Regions from separate parts of the Raoultella sp. genome, predicted to be linked through region 1. Evidence: predicted binding sites of a transcription regulator. Region 1 holds the regulator's gene; each other region holds the start of a gene.
The links. Region 1 encodes CRP, which controls carbon source genes, mostly activating them, when cyclic AMP is high. Its sites were predicted from a motif close to ATGTGANNNNNNTCACAT; they were not measured.

Region 1 (4,770 bases):
CCAGCGCCGGGGCTTGATGATCGTCGCTGAGAATCAGCCTGATCGCCTCCTGATCGGCTTCCAGCGCGTCGTGAGCATTCTTGCGCAGTAGCCCGCTTTGCCATTGCGGCCATAGCCAGACCATACCGCCAAACGCAATAAGGCAGCCAATAAGCGTATCGATAAGTCTGGCGACAATATACTGCTCGCCATTTAGCGTCAGAAGCTGCAGGGTATACACCGCCGTCACGGTAAAGCCAACCATCGCCCAGCCGTAATGTTTGCGAATAATCAGGTAACTCAGCAGCGTGACGACCAGCATCGCCGAGAGTGTATAACCCTCCGGGACGTGAAAGTGCAATGCCAGGCCGGCGATGGCCAGACCGGCAAGAGTCCCTGCCGCCCGATGGACAATACGTACCCGTGTCGCGCCGTAGCCGTTTTGGGTCACAAAAAGCACCGTCATCAGGATCCAGTAAGGCTTGGGTAGGTTCAGGGTGCTTCCCATCAGGCTCGCGGCCGTTAACATCACGCAGATACGTGCGGCGTTACGTAACGCCGGCGATTTCCACGAGAGATAGTTCTTTAGCGCGGGCAGCAACGGCAGACGGCGCTCTTTATCCGCCATCAGATCGCGAGCATACAGCGGGCGCTGGGTGCGCAGTACCCGGGCTATTCGGCTGAAGTGCCAGGCGCAGAACTGCCCTACCGGGTTGTCGGGATGCTGCCAGGCAATTTTCTCTAGCGCGCCGATTTGCTTATCCATGTGGAAGCGTTGCGGATAGCGGTGGTAGAGAATGTCATCAGCCAGTACCCTCAGGCGGGCGGCAACGGTTTGTGCGTTCCAGCGGATCACCGCCTCGGCATGGCTGCGCTCAACCAGTTTTTGCACTTCTTCGGGTTGGTGCAGGCTGACGGAGATATGTTCCTGTAAATCCAGCGCCATCTGAAACGCTCGCAGCAGGCGCTTGTGGTCATTGCGCTGGTTCGCCGCCAGCATATGCATCTGCTGGTAGCATTGGGTGATCAGGTCCACCACCTTCTGCTGGCGCGTGAGCAACGGCGGCAGAGAAGTGCTGGGATCGATATGCTGGGTCAACAGGCTGTATTTGGCTTCGCAATAGTTAGCCAGCTCCCGATAGAGCAGGCTCAGCGATTCACGCAACGGCTGCTCGCGCCATAGCCAAAACCAGAACCAGTTAAACAGGCCGTACCACAGCGTCCCGAGGGCGTAGATCAGCAGGGGTTCCCAGACGGGCATGTTTCCGGCAAGGCTCAGGGTAAAGATAGCGGCAATTAACGAAGCGGGCAGAAGCCTGGCATGCAGAGAGCTGATCTCCGCCGTTACGCCGAGCAGCAGCGCCAGGCCGCTGAGGATCAAGGGCAGCGGGATATCCTGCTGAAGAAGAAGCTGGACGACCAGGCTACAGCCGGCAAACAGCGAACCGCCAATAATCAGACGTTTAAAAAAGCGTTTATGCGGTGTATCCAGACCGGCGACGTTACAGCAGGCGGGCACTAGCGAGAACAGCAGACCTTGCTGTAAGTGACCGAGGAGGAAGCCGATTGCGACAGGCAAACACAACACCAGCGTTTGCCGCAGTGCATAGTTGACTTCCGGGTGGTAAATCAGCCTGCGCCACATAGAGGGGAAACAAAAACGGCGTATTGCGGGCGCAACACGCCGTTTCATCGACTTAACGCGTACCGTATACGACGATAGTTTTGCCGTGTGCGGAGATCAGGTTCTGATCTTCCAGCATCTTCAGGATACGGCCAACGGTTTCGCGGGAACAACCCACGATCTGACCGATTTCCTGGCGGGTAATTTTAATTTGCATACCATCAGGATGGGTCATCGCATCCGGCTGTTTTGCCAGGTTCAACAACGTCTGAGCGATGCGCCCGGTGACGTCGAGGAAGGCAAGGTTACCCACTTTTTCTGAGGTCACCTGCAGACGGCGAGCCATCTGCGATGACAAGCGCATCAGGATATCCGGGTTAACCTGAATGAGCTGACGGAATTTTTTGTAGGAGATTTCGGCCACTTCACATGCGGTTTTCGCACGTACCCAGGCGCTACGCTCCTGGCCTTCTTCAAACAAGCCTAATTCACCGATGAAATCGCCCTGGTTGAGGTAAGAGAGGATCATCTCTTTACCTTCTTCATCCTTGATGAGCACAGCCACAGAGCCTTTGACGATGTAGTACAACGTTTCTGCTTTTTCACCCTGGTGGATCAGCGTGCTTTTAGATGGGTACTTATGAATGTGGCAATGAGACAAGAACCATTCGAGGGTAGGGTCTGTTTGCGGTTTGCCAAGCACCATGCGCGGTTATCCTCTGTTATAAGCTATCTCCGGGTGCCGACACTACACGGCATCCGGGCATGCAATCGTATTGTTTCCCTATGCCTGGGAAACGGGCTGGTGATTTTTCTTCAGCCTGTAATGTGAACTCCTCTGCATACATGCAGTACATCAATGTAATACTGTAGCATCCTGACTGTTTTAGCATAGCTTTTGCCGCATGTCTCCTGGTGTCTCGCTTCAGCATGATGCAGGTCGCCTTCCGTTGCGAGAATTGTTATGTACGCGTAATCTGTCAGGAAAATTGCAACCTTGGAGTTAAATTTTATGCAAGCTCGTGTGAAATGGGTTGAAGGGTTAACCTTCATCGGAGAGTCCGCATCAGGTCACCAGATTCTGATGGACGGCAACTCCGGAGATAAAGCGCCAAGCCCAATGGAGATGGTGCTGATGGCGGCGGGCGGATGCAGCGCGATCGATGTCGTGTCTATTTTGCAGAAAGGTCGCCACGACGTGACTAACTGTGAAGTCAAGCTGACGTCTGAACGTCGGGAAGAGGCGCCGCGCCTGTTTACCCATATCAATATGCATTTTATCGTGACTGGCAAGGAGCTGAAAGAGGCTGCCGTTTCCCGCGCGGTGGATCTGTCGGCGGAGAAATACTGCTCGGTGGCACTGATGCTGCAAAAAGCGGTGAATATCACCCACTCATTTGAGGTAGTGGAGGCGTAATGCCCAGATACCCGGTGGCACGCTGCTTACCGGGTTGACACCGCTCGTCGCGCCACCCGGTCATTTAAATCGCTTTACCTTCCATCAAGCGCTCCACCAGCGGCGTCATGATGAGCTCCATCGCCAGCCCCATTTTCCCGCCCGGCACCACCAGCGTATTGATATGCGAGATAAACGAGCCCTGCAGCATCGCCAGCAGCCAGGGAAAATCGATATCCCGCAGGTTGCGGAAGTGGATCACCACAAAGCTTTCATCCAATGACGGGATGCCCTTTGCGGCAAACGGGTTGGAGGTGTCGACAGTGGGGACGCGCTGGAAGTTGATATGGGTACGCGAAAACTGCGGCGTGATGAAATTGATATAGTCTTCCATTGAACGGACAACGGAATCCATCACCGCTTCACGAGAGTGGCCTCGTTCGCTGGTATCGCGGATGAGCTTCTGAATCCATTCCAGGTTGACGATAGGCACCACGCCGACCAGCAGGTCGACATTCTGCGCGACGTTATATTGCGGCGTGACAACCCCGCCGTGCAGCCCTTCATAAAACAGGACATCGGTCGGCTCCGGTAGCGGTTGCCACGGCGTGAAGGTGCCCGGCACCTGATTCCACGGCACCGCTTCATCATAGGTATGCAGATATTTGCGCGACTGGCCGCTACCGTTACGCCCATACTCAAGGAAGGTGTTTTCCAGCAGTCCGAAGTCGTTGGCTTCCGGGCCGAAGTAGCTGATGTGTTTTCCCTGATCGCGCGCTTTGCGGATCGCCATGTCCATTTCCGGGCGGGTATATCGATGGAAGCTGTCGCCTTCCACCTCAGCAGCACGCAGGTTTAGCTGAGCGAAAATTTTACGAAAGGCGAGGCTGGTGGTCGTGGTTCCCGCGCCGCTGGAGCCCGTGACGGCAATCACCGGATGTTTGGCAGACATAACAACTCCCAGAGTAAACGATGTGTGGCGCCGCCTTAGCCGTGAAACTGCTTGCGGGGCATGATGTTGACCGTCTCGTGCAGTTCTGACCACACCAGTACGGCTTCTCCGCTTTTCAATTGTTGTTTGACGTCGGCGACTTTATCCGCCAGCGAGCGTTCATGTTCACCATAATCGGTGCCTTCACGCAACACAAAGCTTTCGATTAGGTTATCCAGCGTTTCGGGATCCAAATCGTGCCAGGGAATCATCATTTTTGTGCTCCTAACCAACGGGTTAACCAGTCCGGAATACGCCTTTCCAGCCACATTTCTGGCTTGCGCAGCGTACCGCCGACGAACCCGACGTGTCCGCCATTTTCTGTCAACTGATACTCGACGTTTGCCGGGAGCTGTTCTTGCGGCGGAATGGAGTGGTGGTCCATAAAAGGATCGTCCTTCGCATGAATGATCAGCGTCGGTTTAGTAATGTCGCTGAGTCGCGGCATGGCGCTGCACTGGCGATAGTAGTCGAGTGCATCCGCAAACCCGTGAATCCTGGCAGTGATCATATCGTCAAATTCGCGGATGCGGCGCATGCCTTTGAGCTGGCGCAGATCGACCGGGAGCGAACCGGGATAGGCTTTCAGCTTACGCGCAGCGTTGGCCTTTAACAGATTGAGCAGATATCGTTGATAGACCCGGGAAAAGCCCTTGTCCATATGATAGCTGCAGGCTTCGAGCATGAACGGGGCCGAGACGATAACCGCAGCATCCAGCGGGACATTATCGCCTTCTTTGGCCAGCAGGCAGCCCAGCATATTCCCGCCCAGCGAATAGC
Region 2 (4,770 bases), on a different contig from region 1:
AGTGGATCCAGAAACGGCTTTTGTTGTGGTTTCCCATCATTGACGAACAGAAGATGCTCATATATTGGTTGATGAATCAGGAAAGGGGGTCATGGTCAACTGGGATGTAGGACTAACATTGGCATGTGTTAATCAATCGGGAGCAGGTCACTGTCCCTCGGATTGTCAGAGATAAAGCGTCTCGTGCAGAGAAAATAAGGATATATGAGCAGAATGGCCGTTTCTGCTGGCAGAGATGCTGACTGTTCTGCGCCCCGATAGTGATGGGGACCTCTGACCAGTGACCCCCCCGGTTTTGCGCCCTGCCATCAAGATGATTTGTTGCGGGGAACTCTTAACGCGCGTCAATATTATCGATGAGATCCCTTTGCGTGATGTCCCGCATTTTATCGCCCGCGTAAAACCTTCCCCTTCGGGGGAGGGGGAAAGAGAGAAAAGCAGGACCGAAGTCCTGCTTTTCAGGCATATCACGAAGGAGGGTACTGATTAGAACTGGTAAACGATACCTACGGCGACGGTGTTATCGGAGTTCACACCCAGCTTGTTGTCGCTATCAATCTGGTTGATTTGATAGTCAACATAAGTGGACATGTTTTTGTTGAAGTAGTAGGTTGCACCGACATCGATGTAGTTGATGTAATCTTCATCACCAAGGCCGCTTTCAATATTTTTCGCTTTAGATTTGTAGTAAGCGATGGACGGACGCAGGCCGAAATCGAACTGATATTGTGCAACGACGGAGAAGTCCTGAGTTTTGTTGGCAAAGCCGCCAGTAATGCGGGTCGCATTGCGGGTTTCGCCGTACAGGGCTGCCAGGTAGATATTGTTCGCATCGTATTTCAGACCGGTTGCCCACTGCTCAGCTTTATTGCCTTTGCCGCGTGCCAGCGCCTGCTGTCCATCGGTACGGTCTGCTGCGCCGTAAGCGCCGACAACGCCGAAACCATCAAATTCATAGCCCAGAGAGGTTGCCCAGCCATCACCGTTAGCACGGGACGGATCATTTGCGTGCTCGTTTTTACCCAGGTACTGTACGCCGAAGCTCAGACCGTCGACCAGACCGAAGAAGTTGTTGTTACGGTAGGTCGCCAGTCCACCTGTTCGACCAGAGAAGAAGTTATCGCTGGAGCTGGTGTCGCCGCCAAACTCTGGCAGCATATCGGTTACGCCGATGGCGTCATAAACCAGGCCGTAGTTACGCCCGTAGTCGAAGGAGCCTGCATCGCCGAATTTCAGACCCGCGTAGGCCAGACGGGTTTTGTTTCCGGTCTGAGCGTCACTACCTTCAGTGTTATTACCCTGAAAGTTATATTCCCACCGCCCGTAGCCGGTCAGTTGGTCGGTGATCTGGGTTTCCCCTTTAAAACCCAGACGGGCATAGGTTTTGTCGCCATCATTACCTTTGTCATCAGAGAAATAATGCAGACCTGCGGTTTTTCCGTACAGATCGAGCTTGTTGCCGCCTTTGTTGTAGATTTCCGCTGCGTGAGGGGCGCCAGCTATCAATAATGCCGGAACCAGAAGTGCCAGTGTTTTTCTTTTCATTATATATTTCCTTTTAATCATCATTAATATGAATGGAGATGAGTATTGCTGAATGCAAATTTATACTATCGGTAAGGTTCAGTTTTTTTTAAATTAAAAATGTAAATAAATTATACCAAGAATTTCATAATGTTTCTTTGTGCGTTTTTATATTAAAAATCTATCATTTTGAAATGATGTATTTTTATTTATTATTGTTTTCGATAACAATGCATTAGGTGTTTTAATTGATGTATTGGCGGCATTGATTTAATGCTTGTAAATTATGGGTTCCATTTTAATTATTTGGGTGGGTTATTTAACTCATGGGTAATGCGTTATTCTGGGGGGCGTTCGAATTGATACGGCTGATGACGATAGGAAAATATATTCCAGGCAGCATGTCATTATTATCTGCCGCGGTTTTACCCTAATGAAAAATAGATTTTGTGATGCTGGCGAGTAAACCTCAGGATCTCGTGACAGTTAAAAGCGGTTGTTCAGGGGAGGAAGGTGCTGTTTCGTTATCTTTTTCACAGTATAATGTGACGTGCGTCACTTTTTTGCGAGGTGCCGCGGTTTCGTTGTCAGTTAAAGGAGAAGCGTTAATGGAGCAGAAAGCGAAACGAAGCCCGGGTGGGAAACTTGCCCTGTGGGTCTTTTATGCCTTTTGTGGTTACTTTCTGTGGGCAATGGTGCGCTACTGGTGGGTCGTTGGCAAAATTGAAAGTGTCCCCGGAGCGACAATCGACGGTGATCTGGGCTCAACGTCAGGGAAGTGGCTTGGTGCGCTGCTCGGGTTCCTTGTGCTGAGCCTTGTGGGCGCTATCCTGGGGGCGATAGCCTGGTATACCCGCCCCGATCCCAGGATGCATGAACAACGCGATTAAAGTTGCTATGCTCAACGCTGGCCTTCTCTCAAAGGAACGCGTATGGAACAACTTGACTGGCAGCAACGATTTGAAGCCTGGCTTGTGGGACATCTCACCCAGGGCGACTCCGCCCACGACCTTTCGCACTTCCGCCGCGTGTGGGGGACTGCGCAGAGGTTGGCTGAGGACAGTCAGGTTGATCGTCTGGTCATTCTGACCGCCTGTTATTTTCATGACATTGTAAGCCTGCCGAAAAACCATCCCGAGCGCAGCCGCTCCTCGGTGATGGCGGCAGAAAAAACGCTGGGTATTCTCCAGTCGTCATTCCCTGATTTTCCGCGCGACCGCTATCCTGCCGTTTATCATGCGATTGAGGCGCACAGTTTCAGTGCCGGTATTCCCCCCCAAAGCACAGAGGCGAAAATTGTCCAGGACGCCGATCGGCTGGAGGCACTTGGCGCAATTGGTCTGGCCCGAGTCTTCGCGGTGTCCGGGGCGCTAAACAACCTCTTGTTTGATGCTGAAGATCCCTTTGCTGACAGGCGTAAACTGGATGACCAAAAATATGCGCTGGACCATTTCCAGTGCAAGTTGTTGCGTTTACCCGACACGATGCAAACGGACAAAGGCAAAGCGATGGCGGTACATAATGCGCGCTTTCTCGTGCAATTTATGGCCAAGCTTAGCGCTGAGCTTCGCGGCGACACGCTGTCGGTGGATGACGCGGTTTTAAGGCGCTTTGAGCCACTGGTCTGAAACTGCCCGCATTATTTATGGTAATCTCTGCAAAATTGTCCGGGCTGGTTGAGGGTATGTCGCAAAATTTATTGAAGGAAAAAAGCCTGTTGTCGCCTCCGGAACATACCGGAGAAGAGGCTCAGGCGCTGTTGCGCCAGCTGATGACAATATACGATGTGAAAACGCTGGTGGCATTTCTGCTGGCCGTTGGCGATCGTCACTGGAGTCCGGCAATATTAAAACGCGTGGCGACGGTTGAACGGGCAACTGATCGTATTACGGCCAACGAGTATGCCCGTCTGACAACGTTACTGCCGCCACCGCCGGCCCATCATCCCCATTATGTTTTCCGCTTCGTCGATCTCTTTGCGGGAATCGGCGGGATTCGCAGCGGCTTTGAGGCGATTGGTGGACAATGCGTTTTCACCAGTGAATGGAATAAGCACGCGGTGCGAACCTACAAAGCCAACTGGTATTGTGATCCGAATCAGCACCGTTTTAATGAAGACATCCGTGATATAACCCTCAGCCATCGCCCGGATGTGGGTGATGAAGACGCCGCGCAGCATATTCGCGAGACGGTTCCTCCACACGATGTTCTTCTGGCGGGCTTTCCTTGCCAGCCTTTTTCGCTCGCCGGGGTATCGAAGAAAAATGCGCTTGGCCGGGCCCACGGTTTCGCCTGTGAAACCCAGGGCACGCTGTTCTTTGATGTGGTCAGAATTATTGCCGCCCGTAGGCCTGCCATCTTCGTACTGGAGAACGTTAAAAACCTGAAAAGCCATGATAAAGGACGGACATTCCGCATTATCATGCAGACGCTGGATGAGCTGGGTTATGAGGTCTCTGATGCTGACCACCACGGGGTCGACGATCCGAAAGTGATCGATGGGCGTCATTTCTTACCCCAGCACCGCGAACGTATTGTGCTGGTGGGTTTTCGTCGCGATCTCCAACTGCACCATGGTTTTACCCTGCGCGATATTTCAACGTTTTATCCGACCGCCCGTCCGACCTTTGGCGATCTGCTGGAACCGACGGTGGATGCTAAATTTATTCTGACGCCGGTGCTGTGGAAGTATCTGTATCACTATGCGCGGAAACATCAGGCGCTGGGCAATGGGTTTGGTTACGGCCTGGTTGATCCGTGCAATCCTCAGAGCGTGGCACGCACGCTATCCGCGCGCTACTACAAAGATGGCGCCGAAATTCTGGTCGATCGCGGCTGGGACCGGCTGTTGGGCGAGCAGCACTTCGACGATGCGCAAAATCAGCTTCGTCGCCCGCGTCGGCTGACGCCGCGCGAATGTGCGCGGTTGATGGGGTTTGAAAGCCCGCAGGGCTATCGCTTCCGCATTCCGGTTTCCGATACCCAGGCCTATCGCCAGTTCGGTAATTCAGTCGTGGTGCCGGTGTTTGCGGCTGTCGCGAAATTACTTGCGCCGCGAATCGCGCAGGCCGTGGAGCAGCGAAAATCCGAGGATGAAGACGGTGGACGTCCACGATAAAGCCACGCGCAGTAAAAACATGCGGGCGATTGGCCAGCGTGATACGGCGATCGAAAAGCGGCTTGCCGCGCTGCTCACTCAAGCCGGGTTCACGTTTACTGTTCAGGATGCGACGCTGCCAGGGCGTC
Region 3 (4,770 bases), on a different contig from region 1:
GCCCGCGCTCAGTTTACGCAGCGGCTGACGACCCACGCGCTCAACGTCATCTTTCAGGTACGGATTCTCGAAACGGCCGAGGATTTTCTGGATGTAGGCGGCGTGCTTCTGCGCATCAAAGCCGTAGCGTTTGATCAGTACCGCGCCGCTCTCTTCCATGGCTCCTTTCACCACGGCGCGAATGTTCTCATCAAGAATCGCGTCGCGGATTGTCTGGTGCCCGGCCAGTTTTCCGAGGTAGGCGGTTATAGCATGTCCGGTGTTTAAGGTGAATAGCTTGCGTTCGACAAATGCCATCAGGTTGTCGGTTAATTCCATGCCAGGGATCGCTGGCAAGGTGCCTTTAAACTGAGTTTGATCGACAATCCACTCGCTAAAGGTTTCCACGGTCACTTCCAGCGGGTCATGCGTTGCAGAGGCAGACGGGGGAACAATGCGGTCAACAGCGGAATCCACAAAGCCGACGTTGGCTTCTACCCAGGCTTTGTCTTCTTCCGCCAGGGCGTTAAACACATGAGCTTTGAGCTGTGTGGTTCCGCGCACCATGTTTTCGCAGGCAATAATGTTTAGCGGGGTGGTTATCCCTTGCGCTTTACGCTTCGTCAGCCCTTTCGCAAGAGCCGGTGCAATGCGCTCCAGCACAACCGGGCCGACGGCGGTGGTGATCAGGTCAACGCTGGCAATCAGATCAATGACTTCATCGCCGATGCTGCTGACGGCATTGACACCGGAGACGGTATCGACCTGCTCGTTTTCACCGACGACGTGAACCTGATAGCTATGACGGGCATTCAGGGCATCAAGTACCACCTGATTCACATCGGCGAATGTTAAAGCGATCCCCGCGTCAGCCAGCACTTTGCCGATGAAGCCACGTCCGATATTACCTGCGCCAAAATGTAATGCATTCATAGTATTAACCTTCATTAATGTTTTTACCTGAGAGGGTTCGGGTGAGGGTTGTCCCTCACCCGAACCCTCCCCCTCCAGCCAGAGAGAGAGGGTGATTCGTTTCCCGGCGTGGCCGGGAGCGTTTACGCTTTGTTGCCTTTCAGCAGCGCCAGCACTTCCTCAACACTGGTGGTGTGGGTCAGGCGCTCAATCACCGACTCATCATCCAATGCGTTAGTCAGACTGGTAATTACATGAATGTGCTCGTTATTGCGTGCTGCGATACCGATAACCAGACGGGCAACGTCATCTTCGTCTTCGCCAAAGCGAACCCCTTCCGGGTACTGGCAGAACACCACCCCGGTCTTCAGGACGCGGTCTTTGGCTTCAATCGTGCCGTGGGGGACCGCGATGGACTCGCCCAGGTAGGTGGAAGTTAGTTTTTCACGATCCAGCATCGCCTGCACATATTCCGGCTCAACGTAACCGCCTTTCACCAGCTGCTCGCCCGCATAGCGGATCGCCTCTTCTTTCGTCGCCGCTTTGCGACCAAGGAAGATATTCTCTGCGCCAAGCTTGAACAGATTTGTGTCGGCGGCATCGAAGCTGTCTTTCAGACTGTCGTGCACTTTCTCTTCGTTATCAGTATGGCGCTGCGCGGCCACCAGACGCTCGGTCAGGCTGGTGTACAGACCGCTGTCGAGGAAGTTGGTCAGCGAAATGTGCTGGGCCTGCGGTACCTGGCGCATCGCACGCTCGGTCAGATCGCGGTGGGTAATCACCAGGTCGACATCCGGCGGCAGGTTGTTAATGGCGCAGTTGGTGACGGAAATATTGCTCAGCCCCGCATCCTGCACTTTTTTACGCAGCACCCCGGCACCCATGGCGCTGGAACCCATGCCGGCATCGCAGGCCACGATAATTTTGCGAACGTGGCTCAGATCGTTAGCCACGGTACCTGCAGACAGCGGTGTGGCCCCACCTTTGGATTCAGCTTTCATATCCTGCATGCGACGGGTCGCAGCATCAATATCATCTTCTTCTTTCACTTTGCTGGTTTTCAGCAGAATGGAGGAGACCACAAAGGAGACGGCCATTGCCGCAATAATTGCCGCGATGTTAGCGAAGTAGGCCCCTTTCGGCGTCATCGCCAGCACTGCAAGGATAGAACCAGGGGAAGCAGGAGAGACCAGACCGCCGTTGAGGATAGTCAGGGTGAACACGCCGGTCATACCGCCGAGAATAACGGCAAGGATCAGACGTGGGTTCATCAGCACATACGGGAAGTAGATTTCGTGGATACCGCCCAGGAAGTGGATGATAGCGGCACCGCCTGCAGACTGCTTCGCGTTACCGCGACCAAAGAGCATGTATGCCATCAGCACGCCCATCCCCGGACCCGGGTTGGCTTCAATCAGGAAGAAGATTGATTTGCCCAGTTCATGAGACTGTTGAATACCCAGCGGCGAGAAGATACCGTGGTTGATGGCGTTGTTCAGGAACAGGATTTTCGCCGGCTCAACGAAGATAGATGCCAGCGGCAGCATGTCATGGACAACCATGAAGTTAACGCCCGCCGCCAGAACTTTGGACAGGACTTCAACCGCCGGGCCAATGCCGAGGAATGCCAGAATTGCGAGGATCATCCCGATAATACCGGCGGAGAAGTTGTTCACCAGCATCTCGAAACCGGACTTAATCTTGCCATCTACCCAGCTATCAAAATGTTTAATCGCCCAGCCGCCCAGCGGACCTGCGATCATGGCGCCGAGGAACATCGGCATATCCGCACCGACGATGACGCCCATTGTGGTAATGGCACCGACGACGCCGCCACGCTCACCGCCAATTAACTTACCGCCGGTATAGCCGATAAGCAGCGGCAGCAGGTAGGTGATCATCGGGCCGACTAACTTCGCCAGCGTCTCGTTCGGTAACCATCCTGTCGGTATGAATAATGCGGTGATGATACCCCACGCGATAAACGCGCCGATATTTGGCATCACCATATTGCTGAGGAAACGACCAAAGCTTTGCACCTTGATCTTGATATCGGATGACATAAAACACCCCTTCTTCTGTTTTGCTTATCGCGTAGGCTAAAAGCCTGAGGCTTGTTGTGAATATGACGGCAGAGGTCGCCGGACCCTGATTGATAAAGCGAATCTGGCACTGAATCATTAAACTGTCCAGTCGGTGGGTTTTTGTGTGATTACGATCACATGAATATAGGTATCTGACACTCATTTGTAGTGATGTTCATCACAAAATAAGTGTGCAAAAAAAACACAGCGGGTCAAAATTAGCCCAGTTAGGCTAATTAATGTGAATTGCATCACATAATATTTCTTTTGGTTTGTCTCAATATTGTGATATTGATCACAAAAAATAATTGGCTGAATTTTGCGGATGTGATCGCTGGCAAACTCTGGCACCTGCTCTGCGACAGGCGTCGGTAAACCGACTTCACAATGAAAAAACGTCATCGGCGGGTTGTATGGAAAAAAGTAAAAATGTGGCTTAAGCTCAACATGTAAAGATAAGTATATAGCTTTTCAGGATATATTCTTCCACACTTAAAACTTGCAAGGAGAATAGCTAAAAACAATATTTCCTGGCCTTGAATTATAAGTAAATCATCCTTTTATTTAATTTCATTAATTAATTTGGTTGCTTACCATTTTATATTATTGATGAGCTAACGTCGTGTTTAGTGAGGCATCTATGTTTCTCAGCTATTTTGCGTTAGGCGTATGAGTTTTTGTTTTTCTGGTTCTCTTTTATGGAATTATCGCGATTCATGATATTCCCTATTTAATGGCTAAAAAACGTAATCATCCCCACGCTGATGCCATCCATACCGCCGGTTGGGTGAGCCTGTTTACGCTGCATGTTATCTGGCCATTCCTGTGGATTTGGGCCACGCTGTATCAGCCCGAGCGCGGGTGGGGAATGAAATCGCATCTCCCCTCGTCATCCACGCGCGATCCCGATCTCGATCGGCTTTCACAACGCGTTGCCGAGTTGGAAAAAAACTGGGTGCGGTACCCTCATCCGCAGATAGAGAGACCCCGGAGCGCTAATCATGGATCTTTTAATTGTATTGACCTATGTGGCGATTGTATGGGCGGTTTTTAAAATATTCCGTATTCCGGTTAACCAGTGGACCCTGGCCACGGCGGCATTAGGCGGTATATTTCTCGTCGGCGCCCTTATTTTATTAATGAACTATAACCATCCTTATACATTTATCGCTCAAAAGGCGGTTATTTCCATTCCCATTACGCCTCAGGTAACCGGTATTGCCAGTGCCGTGACGGCTAAAACGGATCAACGTGTCAAAAAGGGCGATGTTCTGTTTACGATTGATCCCGCGCGCTATCAGGCCCGGGTAGACAGACTGCAGGCCGATCTGATGACCGCGCTGCATGGCATCAATACTCTGAAGCGCAGGCGAACACGGTGCGTGTTTCCGCCGAGCGCGATCGTCTCTACAAAGACTATCAGCGCTATCTGAAAGGCAGCCAGGCGCGGGTCAACCCGTTCTCTGAAAGCGATATCGATAACGCCCGGCAAAACTATCTGGCACAGGATGCGTTAGTGAAAGCTTCGGTTGCCGAGCAGGCGCAGATACAGAGTCAGCTGGACAGCATGGTAGGCGGTGAACAGTCGCAGGTTGCGAGTCTGCGAGCACAGTTGGCGGAGGCGAAATATAACCTCGATCAGACCGTGATTCGTGCGCCAGGCGAGGGCTATGTTACCCAGGTTCTGATCCGTCCCGGCGCTTATGCGGCAGCGCTGCCGCTACGCCCGGTGATGGTCTTTATCCCGGAACAAAAACGGCAGATTGTCGCTCAGTTCCGCCAAAACTCGCTGCTG
Region 4 (4,770 bases), on a different contig from region 1:
GAATGATTTCCACCACCAGCGTTTTAACGTGCTGGTCTGTACCACCATTATTGAGACCGGGATCGATATCCCGACCGCCAATACCATTATCATCGAGCGCGCGGACCATTTCGGTCTGGCTCAGTTGCACCAGTTGCGCGGACGCGTCGGCCGTTCGCATCATCAGGCCTATGCCTGGCTGCTGACGCCACACCCGAAAGCGATGACCACCGATGCGCAAAAGCGCCTGGAAGCCATCGCCTCGCTGGAGGATCTTGGCGCCGGTTTCGCGCTGGCCACGCATGACCTCGAAATACGCGGTGCCGGCGAGTTGCTGGGCGAAGATCAGAGCGGGCAGATGACCACCATCGGTTTTTCGCTCTATATGGAGCTTCTGGAAAATGCTGTCGATGCGCTGAAAGCCGGACGCGAGCCTTCGCTTGAGGATCTGACCAGCCAGCAGACTGAAGTTGAGCTGCGTATGCCCTCACTGTTGCCGGACGACTTTATTCCGGATGTGAATACCCGACTCTCGTTCTATAAGCGGATTGCCAGCGCCAGGCATGAGCACGATCTGGAAGAGATTAAAGTCGAACTGATCGACCGCTTCGGTCCGCTACCGGATGCGGCGAGAAACCTGCTGGATATCGCCCGCCTGCGTCAACAGGCGCAGAAACTGGGTGTCCGTAAGCTGGAGGGCAATGATAAAGGCGGCGTGATTGAGTTCAATGAAAAGAACAACGTCAACCCGGTGTGGCTGATTGGCCTGCTGCAAAAACAGCCTCAGCACTTCCGCCTGGATGGCCCGACGCGGCTTAAGTTCGTGCAGGAACTTGGCGAACGTAAAACGCGTATGGAGTGGGTCCGCCAGTTTATGCGTCAGTTAGAAGAGAACGCGACCGCATAATCGCAGCAAGGAAGACGGCGTCCGTCGTCGTCTTCCTTGCCTGTTTTCTTCCATCGCCGTTACACCCGGTAAACTTTACAAATGTTTTGCAATTCACCAGGGTTTCCCCACAGATACCCGCGCGATAATTCCCGCCTGTTTCCTCATAAAAAATAACCACTTATTTATTATGACTACTTTCGTGTCGCGTTTCCCTCTGTGGCTGGCAATGGCGGTCGTTGCTACCGTTCTGGCCCTCCCCGCCCACGCTAATACCTGGCTCTTGCCGCCTTCTGGCAGCCGCCTCGTCGGGCAAAATCAGTTTCACGTCGTCCAGAATAACGGCGGTTCTCTGGAGGCTATCGCTAAAAAATACAACGTGGGCTTTCTGGCATTGCTTCAGGCGAATCCCGGCGTCGATCCTTACGTTCCGCGTGCCGGCAGCGTACTGACCATTCCACTCCAGGCGCTACTGCCAGAAGCGCCGCGCGAAGGGCTGGTGATTAATCTCGCCGAGCTTCGCCTCTACTATTACCCGCCGGGGAAAAATGAGGTCACCGTCTACCCTATCGGTATCGGCCAGTTGGGAGGCGATACCCTTACCCCAACGATGGTCACCACTGTCTCCGACAAGCGTGCAAATCCAACCTGGACGCCGACGGCCAATATTCGCGCACGGTATAAAGCGATGGGAATAGAGCTTCCGAGCGTGGTACCTGCCGGGCCGGATAACCCGATGGGCCATCATGCTATTCGCCTTGCGGCCTACGGTGGCGTCTATCTGCTGCATGGCACTAATGCCGATTTTGGTATCGGAATGCGTGTGAGCTCCGGCTGTATCCGCCTGCGTGATGATGACATCAAAAACCTGTTTAACCCCGTTACTCCAGGGACAAAAGTCAATATTATCAACACGCCAGTTAAAGTATCCGTGGAGCCTGACGGCAGGCATCTGGTGGAAATCCATCAGCCGCTGTCCAGACACTTAAATGATGATCCGCAGACGCTACCGATAGTCCTGAATCCTGAGATGACGGCATTTAAGCAGGCCGCGCAGACCAACCAGACGGTAATGGAGCGTGCGATGGCTCTGCGTTCAGGCATGCCAATTGACGTTACCCGCCATCACAATGCGGGCGAACAGTCATTATAAGTGCTTAATGACAGAAATAAAAAAACCGCAGATAGACTGAAGGCGGTTTTTTTATGGGATAACAAGCAGGGTAAAAACGCTTCGCGGTTTCATAAAGGGGTGAAAACCGCGTCACGTAAGTGGCATAACAGAGAACAACTTACTGCTCGCGGCCTGATAAAGGGGTCAGGAGTCGCGTTTTGTCAGTGGCATGACAGAGGTAAAACGAAACTTATTTGTAGATAACTGCAGTACCGTGCAGGGTGTTTGGACCCGTTACTGAGGTGATACGGAAAGAGGTCGCCCCCATTTCTTCCGCTTTCTGCGCCAACTGGTCTTCCAGCGAACCCAGGTTTGTCCCGGCGGAAGCAGAAACGGTACCGATTTTGTGTTGGCCCGCAGGTGTGGATTGCACTTCAACCGCCGCGAAGCTGGCGAAAGAAAGAGAACTCAGCACGGCGGCAAGCGTCAGCGTTTTGATGTTTTTCATGATGATTATACCTATGCAGATGATTTTAGTAGGGTCGTAAGAATTAACTTAACGATCGATAGTTAAATCATAATGTGACCCACATCACACGTCAATATATTTTTATAACGATCGTTCATTTATTTATAAAAAACTTAAAATTCATACATATATGAATTATTTATTTTTGCGGGTTCAGCGCTGGAAGGTTGTCACGTTTATTTTTATAATGCCTCTTCAACAAACCAACATAGGTACAGCGGCATCATGACAACTGACGTTCAAAGTTGCACAAAAAAAAGCCGTGGCCGACCCAAAGTGTTCGACAAGGAAGCGGCGCTGGATAAGGCTATGGCACTTTTCTGGCAACACGGCTACGAGGCAACTTCTCTTGCCGATCTGGTGGAGGCGACCGGGGCAAAAGCCCCGACGCTGTACGCTGAGTTCGTCAACAAGGAAGGGTTATTTCGCGCGGTTCTGGATCGCTATATTTCACGTTTTGCCGCCAGACACGAAGCGCTGTTGTTTGCCGAAGAAAAAACTGTCGATCGGGCGCTGCGGGACTATTTCACCGCCATTGCCACTTGCTTTACCAGCAAAGACACGCCGGCAGGCTGCTTTATGATCAATACTTCCGCGGCGCTGGCGGCGTCATCTACCGCGATCGCCGATACCATTAAGTCGCGGCACGCGATGCAGGAACAAACGCTGGCGCAATTCTTCCAGCAGCGGCAACTGCGCGGTGAGCTGCCGGAAAACGGCGATGTGCAACAGCTGGCGCAGTTCTTAAACTGCGTGTTGCAAGGGATGTCCATCAGCGCACGCGAAGGGGCTGATTTCACAAAGCTCATGCAAATCGTCGAGACTACCCTGCGGCTGTGGCCGCAAATCCTCCAGCACTAATTTGTGTTTCCCCCGGTGACGTTCGCCACCGGGTTTTCATCCCCCCCTGATTTACCCCCTGCTTTATTAGTGTTTTCACATCGTTACACGTATTTTTGTTGTAAATGATATTGATAACAATAATCACTACGTGCAAAATCCGCTCTCAAGTTTTTCTGTTTATTTCCACCTGTAACAATCGATGCGCCCACATCGAAAACTAAAAACAACATGAATACAGTTAACTCATAAAAGGAATGTGTATGAACAAGCGTCTCTGGGTGCTCAACCCACTGCTGCTGGCCACGGCTCTGCCCGTTTTTGGTGCGCAAGCTGATGAAGAAAACATGATCGTGAGCGCCAACCGAACTCACCGCACCGTCGCCGAAATGGCACAAACCACCTGGGTTATTGAGGGCCAGGAGATAGAACAACAGGTGCAGGGCGGAAAAGAGTTCAAAGACGTCCTGGCCCAGTTGATTCCCGGAATCGATGTCAGCAGCCAGGGACGAACCAACTACGGGATGAACATGCGTGGACGGGCTATCGTGGTGCTGATCGACGGCGTACGCCTTAACTCTTCCCGTACCGACAGCCGTCAGCTCGACGCTATTGACCCGTTCAACATTGATCATATTGAAGTCATCTCCGGCGCTACCTCGTTGTACGGCGGCGGTAGTACCGGCGGCCTTATCAATATTGTGACCAAAAAAGGGCAGCAGGAACCCCAGGTCGATCTGGAACTGGGCGGTAAAAGCGGATTTGCCAACAGCAACGATCATGACGAACGCGTAGCCGCAGCGGTCAGCGGCGGCACAGACCATGCTTCCGGGCGGTTATCAGTGGCATATCAGCGTTTTGGCGGCTGGTACGATGGCAATAACGATGCGCTGGTCCTCGATAATACTCAGACCGGTCTGCAGCACTCAGATCGCCTGGACGTCATGGGGACCGGCACCATCAACATTGACGATAACCGTCAGCTGCAGCTGGTGACGCAATATTATAAAAGCCAGGGCGATGATTACGGTCTGTATCTCGGCAAGAACATGTCAGCCGTCACCGGTGAGGGCAAAGCCTATACCACCGATGGGCTCAATTCCGACCGCGTTCCCGGTACCGAAAGGCATCTGATTAGCCTGCAATACTCCGATGCCGACTTCTATGGCCAGAATCTGGTCAGCCAGATCTATTATCGCGACGAGTCGCTGACCTTTTACCCCTTCCCGACGCTGACCAAAGGTCAGGTCAGCAGCTTCTCCGCGTCAAAGCAGGATACCGATCAGTACGGCGCGAAAATCACCCTTAACAGCCAACCGCTTGACGGCTGGGACCTGACCTGGGGAGTGGATGCCGACCACGAGACCTTCAATGCTAACCAGATGTTCTTCGACCTGAAGAGATCGATGGCGTCGGGCGGGC

Region 2: drpB (cell division protein DrpB) is a predicted target of CRP. The motif match lies at 2,068-2,085, and genes of this name have one in related genera.
Region 3: ACZAHD_RS02890 (PTS mannitol transporter subunit IICBA) is a predicted target of CRP. The motif match lies at 3,215-3,232, and genes of this name have one in related genera.
Region 4: bhsA (multiple stress resistance protein BhsA) is a predicted target of CRP. The motif match lies at 2,560-2,577, and genes of this name have one in related genera.

What each region holds. Positions count from the first base shown of each region.
Region 1 covers NZ_JBCNNS010000048.1:11,053-15,822, forward strand. The annotation lists gene ACZAHD_RS10795 (YccS/YhfK family putative transporter) at 1-1,624, opposite strand, end outside; gene crp (cAMP-activated global transcriptional regulator CRP) at 1,677-2,309, opposite strand; gene ACZAHD_RS10805 (OsmC family protein) at 2,616-3,020, shown strand; gene ACZAHD_RS10810 (phosphoribulokinase) at 3,085-3,951, opposite strand; gene ACZAHD_RS10815 (YheU family protein) at 3,987-4,205, opposite strand; gene ACZAHD_RS10820 (hydrolase) at 4,202-4,770, opposite strand, start outside.
Region 2 covers NZ_JBCNNS010000146.1:2,129-6,898, forward strand. The annotation lists gene ompF (porin OmpF) at 487-1,548, opposite strand; gene drpB (cell division protein DrpB) at 2,133-2,414, shown strand; gene ACZAHD_RS19170 (phosphohydrolase) at 2,457-3,152, shown strand; gene ACZAHD_RS19175 (DNA cytosine methyltransferase) at 3,209-4,642, shown strand; gene ACZAHD_RS19180 (very short patch repair endonuclease) at 4,617-4,770, shown strand, end outside.
Region 3 covers NZ_JBCNNS010000009.1:57,893-62,662, reverse strand. The annotation lists gene mtlD (mannitol-1-phosphate 5-dehydrogenase) at 1-912, opposite strand, end outside; gene ACZAHD_RS02890 (PTS mannitol transporter subunit IICBA) at 1,035-2,954, opposite strand; gene ACZAHD_RS02885 (DUF3302 domain-containing protein) at 3,661-4,029, shown strand; partial or broken gene ACZAHD_RS02880 (HlyD family secretion protein) at 3,977-4,770, shown strand, end outside.
Region 4 covers NZ_JBCNNS010000069.1:11,881-16,650, forward strand. The annotation lists gene mfd (transcription-repair coupling factor) at 1-886, shown strand, start outside; gene ldtC (L,D-transpeptidase LdtC) at 1,056-2,018, shown strand; gene bhsA (multiple stress resistance protein BhsA) at 2,230-2,487, opposite strand; gene ACZAHD_RS13510 (TetR/AcrR family transcriptional regulator) at 2,734-3,369, shown strand; gene ACZAHD_RS13515 (TonB-dependent siderophore receptor) at 3,612-4,770, shown strand, end outside.